2 regions of the Clostridium sp. LIBA-8553 genome follow, and region 1 is predicted to be linked to the other one. Evidence: a T-box and tRNA genes for the amino acid it is inferred to sense, from the RefSeq annotation. Region 1 holds a T-box; the other holds one or more tRNA genes.
What was found. A T-box is a leader RNA that pairs with one kind of tRNA and senses whether it is charged. The one in region 1 lies ahead of argS (arginine--tRNA ligase), so its partner is inferred to be a tRNA-Arg.

Region 1 (4,434 bases):
TAGCCTATTCCTTAGGAAACTTCATTTCAAATCAAAGAGAAGAAACTATGGGAGATAGAAGAACAGCAGATGGAATTATATTAAATTTAACTTTAGATAAAACTAGAAAGGGAGTAGAAATAGAGAGATGGGGATATACTCCAACTTGGGTTTATAAAATTCCAAAAGAAAATAAAAAGTCAGACTATTATATATTACCTATAGAAGAAACATTAAATAGTGAAAAAGGAAAAGAATTAGATAAAAATGTTATAAGCGAATTAAAGAAATCTCTAGAATCAACTAAGAGTTTAGTAGAAAGATAAAGTCTACAGGAGAACTTTCTCCTGTAGACTTTTATTATGCTTTTTCAATAATTAACTTTTTATTATAAATCTCTGAGAATGCTTTAGAGCTTCTTTTTGCTTGACGGATTTCTAAATCTAGGTCATAGTCAGAATAAAGTTTTAATGTAACTGTATCTTCGTTAATTATTACATCAAGATTTTTTACATGACCAGTTAATCCTCTATCTAATCCTTCAGCAAGTTTAAGAATAATTCCTAAATATTCAACATGCTTTAAATCAAGTCTATTTATTATAGTAGAATATTTTGCAAGTGGTGCTTGATAAGAGTTATTTCTATGATAAGCAGCACATAAAGCACTTAATAATATTTCCTTATGAGTTAATCCATTTATATGAGAACTTAAAATAACATAGAATGAATGAACATGATGATCATAGTATCTTATACTTATACCGCAGTCATGAAGTAATGATGAGGTTTTTAGTATGTTTTTAAATTCATCATTTAAATGATGAAGGGGTTTTAAACCTTCAAATAATGAAAATGCAAGCTTACATACATTTTTAGCGTGAGGAATATTTATATTTAAAGTGTCCATAATTCCTTTTAAACTTACATCTAAAATATCATCATTATTATGGAATGTATCTGTTATATATTCATATATAAGTCCTTCTCTAAGCCCACGACCACAGATTATTACTTCGTTGGTACCAGTAAAGCTTAAAACTTCTTTTATTAAATTTGTGGAAGCAACTATAACATCAGCTCTTGCTGGAGAAAGTCCTTCAATTTTCTTTCTTTGACGAAGATTTTTACTCTTTAAAAGATGAAACATTTCATCTATATCATAATCATAAAGAACGTAGTTATGAACTATATCAATGGGATATCTTTTTCTACGTCTATCCATTTTACCAAGGTTTCTAAAAGAACCTCCAACACCTATAACAGAATTAAACTTAGTATCTTTAAGCCAAGATATTTCTTCAAGGTGCTCTTCAATATATTTAACACAGTTTGTATTATTCTCATATCCAATCATGTCACTTAATTGGAACATTGATGTTAATGTTACATATCCAAATGGAAGAGTAATCTCTTTATGAATTTCATTGTTTTTTAACCAACATATGTGAGTATTATTTCCGTTTATATCTAAAAGAAGAGAATTATTTATATAAAGAGAGTTTTTTGCTCCTAAAAAGTTATAATGAATTTCTTCTTCATTAGATAAAATTCTAAGGTCTAATCCAAGTTCGTTCTTTATTATTTCCTTAAGGTTTATTTTGTTATCTAATTCTCTTATGCTTTCTGCACCGATAAGTATTATTTTTGATGCACCACAAGAGATACACATAGATTTAAAAGCCTTTATAGATGAAATTGTAAGTTTAATTTTTTCTTCATCTATAATTGAACAAGCAAATAAATCAGAACCAAGTCTTATATGTTCTTTTAATTCATCAATTATTTTAAAATATCCAGAGTTTTCAACTTCTGCAAGAGTTAACCTTACTGAGTTCGAACCTATATCTATTACTCCTATTCTATCCATTTCTTTTCCCCTCTACTTGTTTAAAATATAATTTGATTATAATACTGATACTATAGAATTTCAAAGATGTTTTCAATGGGTATTTTAAAATAAAACTTTATTAATAATAAATAAAAGAGGATATTGACAGTATTTAAGGTAAAATAATATAATAATTAAGAAAAGATAATATAAAAAGTCTGTGAAGAGAAGAGTAGTCTTTATGATTTCTTAAGCGAGTAAGGGATGGTGTAAGCCTTATAGAATAGTATAGATGAAGAGAGCCTCTGAGATTGCATTTTAATATTGTATTATTAAAATGTCGCTTATGCGTTAACTTATAAAGTGGGTTTTTAACCAATTAGAGTGGTACCGCGGATATATCCGTCTCTTTGTTTCAAAGAGGCGGTTTTTTATATTGTAAATAAATTTATATTTTGGCAATAATGTCATTATGTGATATGTTTTAAAATCAGATATAATAAGGAGGATAATTATGGATTACAAAAAGTTAGTTGCAGAAAGAATTAAAGAGCATGTTGATCTAGAGTTAGAAAACATAGAAAAACTTATAGAAATACCACCTAAACCAGAAATGGGGGACTTTGCATTTCCTTGTTTCCAATTAGCTAAGGTTATGAGAAAAGCTCCTAACATGATAGCAGCTGAGTTAGCTGAAAAAATAAACAAAGAGGGATTTGAAAGAGTAGAATGCTTAGGACCTTACTTAAACTTCTTTGTTGATAAAGTGGCTTTCTCAAAGAATGTAATAAATAAAGTTTTAGAAGAGGGAGATAACTACGGTTCTTCTAAAATAGGAGAGGGAAAAAATGTTGTTGTTGAGTATTCATCACCTAACATAGCTAAGCCTTTCCACGTTGGACACTTATTCACAACAGCTATAGGACATTCATTATATAGAATGTTAAACTTTGAAGGATATAACCCAATAAGAATAAACCACTTAGGAGACTGGGGAACTCAATTTGGTAAATTAATATCTGCTTATAAAAGATGGGGTAATGAAGAAGCTTTAGAAGAGGCTCCAATAACTGAACTTTTAAGAATATACGTTAAATTCCATGATGAGGCTGAAAATAATCCAGAGCTTGAGGACGAAGGAAGAATGTACTTCAAGAAGCTTGAAGATGGAGATGCTGAAGCTGTAGCTTTATGGGAAAGATTTAAAGACTTATCATTAAAAGAGTTTAATAAAATATATGGTATGTTAGGGGTAGACTTTGATTCTTGGGCTGGAGAAAGTTTCTATAATGACAAGATGGATGTAGTAGTAGAAGAGTTAGAAAAAGCTAATATATTAACTGAAAGTAATGGAGCTAAGGTTGTAATGTTAGATGAGTACAATATGCCACCTTGTATAGTTGTTAAATCAGATGGAGCATCAATATATGCAACAAGAGACTTAGCAGCAGCTATGTACAGACACAAAACATACGACTTTGATAAATGTATATATGTAGTTGGTAAAGATCAAATATTACACTTTAATCAAGTATTCAAAACATTAGAGTTAGCAGGTAATGAATGGGCTAAAAACTGCGTACACATTCCATTTGGATTAGTTAAGTTTGCAGATAGAAAACTTTCAACAAGAAAAGGTAATGTAGTTTTACTTGAAGACTTATTAAATGAGGCTATAGATAAAACTAGAGAGACTATAGAAGAAAAGAACCCTTCATTAGAAAATAAAGAAGAGGCAGCTAAGAAAATAGGTATAGGTGCTATATTATTCACTTACTTAAAGAACTCAAGAGAAAGAGATATAGTTTTCGATTGGAAAGAGATGCTAAGCTTTGAAGGAGAGACTGGTCCTTATGTTCAATACTCATATGCAAGAGCTAAGAGTATATTAAGAAAGGCTGAAGAGCAAAATATAACAGCTGAGCCAGACTTCACAAAATTAACTTCAAAAGAAGAATTTGAGTTAGCTAAGACTTTAGAAGGATTACAAAAGGCTGTAATACTAGGAATCGATAAGTTAGAGCCTTCAGTTGTAACTAGATATTCAATAGAAGTAGCTAAAGCTTTCAATAAATTCTACAACAATCATACAGTTTTAAATGTTGAAGATGAAGGATTAAAGGCAGCAAGACTTGCACTTATAAAGGCTACTGCACAAGTTATTAAGAATGCTTTATTCTTAATAGGAATAAATGTAGTTGAAAAGATGTAGTTTATAATAAAAAATAACCAATTCCAAATGGAATTGGTTATTTTTTTATTTTTTATTATCTTTTCTACTAGGACAACTTCCTTTAGAAGCACATCCACTGCAACCACTACATTGTCCTTTAGATGATTTTTTAAAGTTTTTATATAGTATAAACACAACAGCTATTACTATTAAAGCTGTAATAAAAATTTCCATAAAAACACCTTCTTTAAAATATTAATAAACCAATATGATAAATTATGAAGGCACTTACCCAAGCAACTACAAATTGGAATATTACTGATAAAATTGTGAATTTACCACCATATTCTTTCTTCATAACACCCACAACACTTATACATGGTGTATAAAGTAATACAAATACCATAAATGAGTAAGCAGAAATAGCTGTAAAGAATTGTGGTAACATATGA
Region 2 (4,434 bases), 730 kb from region 1:
TAGTATAGCAATTACATTCCCCCCCATTAATGCTGCTATTAAAATTCCTAAGTATGGTATAACCTTTATTAAATTATAATCATATTGTCCAACTGAAGTATTAGATCCACTTCCTAAGAATGTGTATAATACAATTACTAAAACAGCTGCTGGTAATATAACTTTAAAGTTTATTCTAAACTTATCTCTCATCTCACATCCCTGAGTTTTTGTTGCTGCTATTGTTGTATCAGAAATCATTGATAGGTTGTCTCCAAACATAGCTCCACCTACTACTGCCCCAACTATAAGAGGTAATGCTATATTAGTTTTATCTGCGATTCCCATAGCTATTGGTACTATGGCAGCTATTGTTCCCATTGATGTTCCTAATGATATAGCTATAAATGATGATATTACAAATATTCCTGCTACCAATATGTTTTTAGGTAATATTGTTAGCCCTAAATTTACCGTTGATTCTACAGCTCCCATATTCTTAGCTACTTCTGCGAAAGCTCCTGCTAATATAAAGATTAAACACATTAAAATTATATTGCTATTTCCTGCTCCCTTACAGAATATTTCTATGTTCTTCTCAAGCCCTCTTTTTCTATTCATAAAAATTCCAACTAATGCTGCTATTATTCCTGGAACTAAAACAGATACAGAGTAGAAATCTTTCATTACTAATGAAGTTCCCAAGTAAATAGATACAAAAATTATTAATGGCAATAAAGCTGAAAACTTTCCTTTTTTCATTTTCTCTCCTCCTAATCTATTTAATAAATCTCTCTTTTATCCTACAAAATAAAAAACTTCTATCCTAGGATAGAAGTTATTATTCTCACAGATTCTTATTCTTATCTCTCAGTTTCTACCGCAGGATTTAGCACCGCTATAAATCTTTGCATAACAAAATATTACTGACTTAAACTTTTTTTAAATCAGTATTGTTTAACCGCAAAGAATTACCGGTTGCTGGGTTTCACAGGGCCAGTCCCTCCACCTCTCTTGATAAGATTTATTAAATTTTATTTTTTACTAATACTAACACGCCAAAATTACTTTGTCAATTTAATTTATATGGTTTTTAACAATTTATTTACTTACTAATTTATATAACAAACTTTCAAGCAATATTCCTTCATTAGGTGGATAATCAAATTTTTCACTATATTCTATTGCTTCCGCTATAAAGTTGCATGCTTTTTCTAATGCTTTTTCATCACATTCTCCTCTTAGTATCCATCCTATTAACAAAGACGCAAAGGCATCTCCAGTTCCACAATAAAATGCATTTATTTTTTTATGAGAATAAGTGTAGAACATATTTTCCTGTTTATCATACAGTACAGTATCAATATATTCATTTCCCTTTGAACTTGGTACACTTGTTATTATACTTATTTTAGGTCCTAAATTACCTAACCCTATTAAATATTCTTTTATTTCATCTTCATTTAAGTTTTCTTTATACTCTTCTCCTAGAAGTAAAGTAGCTTCTGTAATATTAGGAGTTATTATATCTGCATTTTTAATTAAAATTCTCATCTCTTCAATCATTTTTTCGCTCATTGCATCATATAGCTTGCCATTATCAGCCATAACTGGATCTATAACAACTAAAGTATCTTCTTCTTTAAATTCTTTTATAAATTCCTCTACAAATTTAACTTGATTAGGATCTGCTAAATACCCACTATAAATACATTGAAAATCTAAGTTAAGCTTTTTCCAATGCTTCTTAGTTTCATATATAAAATTACTTAAATCTCTAATTGCAGGTTTTCCAAATCCGTCTGTATGTGTTGATAAAACCGCAGTTGGAAGTGGACATACTTGATTACCCATTGAAGATAATATAGGAATTATTGTTGCTAAAGCTGCTCTCCCATAACATGAAATATCATGTATAGCAGCAATTTTATTCATAGGTTTCATTTTTATCTCCCTTCAAAATCCGATCTAAATATAATTCTTGTTACATAGTATTATATTAATTAATTTTTCTTATATCAAATGTATCGATATATTTTAAAATAAAATAAAAAAGCATCGCTATATAAGCGATGCTTGGTGCACCATCAGGGATTCGAACCCTGGACTCCCTGATTAAGAGTCAGGTGCTCTACCAACTGAGCTAATGGTGCATATTGTATTTTTTAAGATAATTTTACAGTAAACTCTTAAAAAAATGGAGCGGGTACCGGGAATCGAACCCGGGTATCCAGCTTGGAAGGCTGGTGTTCTACCATTGAACTACACCCGCTTGGTATGTTTATATGTTAACACAATGTTAACACGTTGTCAAGTATTTTTTTGATTCATCATTCAAAAAAATGGCTGGGATAGCAGGATTCGAACCTGCGAATGACGGAGTCAAAGTCCGTTGCCTTACCGCTTGGCGATATCCCAACATGGTGTACCTTAAGGGATTCGAACCCCTGACCCACGGCTTAGAAGGCCGTTGCTCTATCCAGCTGAGCTAAAGATACAAACTTGAATCAACAAAAATTATTATACATAATTATTTAAAAATTGTCAACATTTTTTTGAATTTATTTTATATTTTTATTAATACTAAGCGAATTTAATTTTAAACAATATCTTCCAAGTACTTAAATAATACGGTTTTAAATCTTTCTTCATCATCTTTATTTTTATGAGCATTTCTACAAACTTTAAACCACTCTTCTGTAGTCATTCCTATAGTTTTTTCATAGCAATCTTCACAATCAGTTTGTAAATTAGTTTCAACTACAAATCTACCTAATTCTTCAGCATTATTGAAGACTTTTAAGTATAAAAATTCATCCTTATCTCCGATCCAATTGTTATTAAATCTACTACAGAATATTTTTAATTTTCTCATTCCATTTTCAGCATTGTATCCATTTAACTTCCTTAATGCTAAAATGTCATTTTTCATTTTTTCTCTATCTTCTTCTGTTGCTTTACTCTTTATTATAGAAATAATTTTTTCAACATCAATCGATGGAATATGTGTTACTAATTTTCTTTTTCCTTCAACCCATTTATAATAAGCCTCTGGCATAAAGACATATTGTATAAATTGTATTAGGCTATTATAATTAGGTACCATTACCCAGACATTTTGAAATCCAACATGTCTGTTGAATATTACATAATGTAGATACTTTGTGTCTTCAGTTATAGGTTCATCTTTGAACATTCTTCCTTTTAGGGTTTCATTTTTTCTTATTAATTCACCCCAATATTTCTCGGGATTTTCTTCTTTTTTTAATCTTTGACGAAATAAGTTACGCATCTTAAAACCCCCTTTATATACTTTATAATTTAATTATATTGCTAACTTTTTTTAACATCAAAGTGTAAAAAATCCTAAATTTCTTTATATACCCTCGTATACATCTAAAAAAGCTTGCTTATATTGATTAAACTATTTTTTTATGCTATTTTAATACTATAAATGGGTATATCAAATTAAGGAGGATTATATGTCTTATTGTTGTGAGATTTGTGGTAATTACGCTGATGTTCATCACATAGTTCATAAATCAGAGGGTGGTCTAGACTTTAAACTAAACTATAAATATTTGTGTAAGAAACATCACCGTTCTAAATGTAGCCCTCATAGAGATAAGGTTGTTGATTTAAATTATAAACTTGAAATGCAGAATAAACTTAATGAGCTCTTCATAAAAAGTTTTTATACTGGTAATGATATAAAAACTATGCTAGGACTTACACCAGGTTCCTTAAAAAAATTAACTAAGAACCTAAAGCGTTATAAAGAAGGATATTCTAAGGATGAATTAATATTTAATCTTATGGGCAAAAAAGTTTATTCAGAAGAATATATAGAAGATTTCATATTGCAAAAAGCAATAAGTTGTATATAAAAAAGCTGTATCAAGACTAATCCAGTTTTGATACAGCTTTATTTTATATTAATTACTAATTATTTAATCTTCCTCATGAAATAAAGCTATCTTTTTCTTTTTTTAAACAAGTTAAAATTTTATCCCCTTATTTTGCATTCTAACTAATTTTTTTATAATTACTAATTACTTTAAACAACTAACTTTTAACATCTTAAAGTGATTTATCCCATGGTGTTTCTATTGTAAACCCACATGTTAAACTATTATAATTATAGATTCTTAAATCCTTCAAAATCTTCTTAGCAATTTCTAAATGTCCCCTATGATTAGGACTTCCTTCTACTAGCCATGATTTTTGAAGTAATTCTTGACCTTTACTTAATTTATACCAATATTTATAATGATCTATTAACAATATTTCTTCTTCCTTAGCAACCTCTCTTATAGCTTTTATATATTCCTCTATATTTCTTTCATTTTTTATTGGACTTTGCAAAACAGGTATGGAGTTTATACTTTTAATTTTGCCTATTATATGAATTAAATTCTGTTTAAATTCTTCTGGAGTAATTTTTTCATATCCTCC

Region 2: it encodes a tRNA-Arg, which carries the amino acid that the T-box ahead of argS (arginine--tRNA ligase) is inferred to sense. The anticodon was not compared.

What each region holds. Positions count from the first base shown of each region.
Region 1 is NZ_CM173489.1:2,378,188-2,382,621, reverse strand. It holds gene AC2JAQ_RS10515 (CapA family protein) at 1-305, shown strand, start outside; gene AC2JAQ_RS10510 (Ppx/GppA phosphatase family protein) at 340-1,848, opposite strand; T-box leader at 2,021-2,222, shown strand; gene argS (arginine--tRNA ligase) at 2,324-4,021, shown strand; gene AC2JAQ_RS10500 (FeoB-associated Cys-rich membrane protein) at 4,067-4,216, opposite strand; gene feoB (ferrous iron transport protein B) at 4,230-4,434, opposite strand, start outside.
Region 2 is NZ_CM173489.1:3,110,767-3,115,200, forward strand. It holds gene AC2JAQ_RS14035 (Na+/H+ antiporter NhaC family protein) at 1-741, opposite strand, end outside; SAM riboswitch class I at 840-1,003, opposite strand; gene AC2JAQ_RS14040 (pyridoxamine kinase) at 1,081-1,923, opposite strand; tRNA gene AC2JAQ_RS14045 (tRNA-Lys) at 2,057-2,132, opposite strand; tRNA gene AC2JAQ_RS14050 (tRNA-Gly) at 2,178-2,251, opposite strand; tRNA gene AC2JAQ_RS14055 (tRNA-Gln) at 2,323-2,397, opposite strand; tRNA gene AC2JAQ_RS14060 (tRNA-Arg) at 2,401-2,477, opposite strand; gene AC2JAQ_RS14065 (hypothetical protein) at 2,579-3,271, opposite strand; gene AC2JAQ_RS14070 (HNH endonuclease signature motif containing protein) at 3,462-3,866, shown strand; gene AC2JAQ_RS14075 (GDSL-type esterase/lipase family protein) at 4,060-4,434, opposite strand, start outside.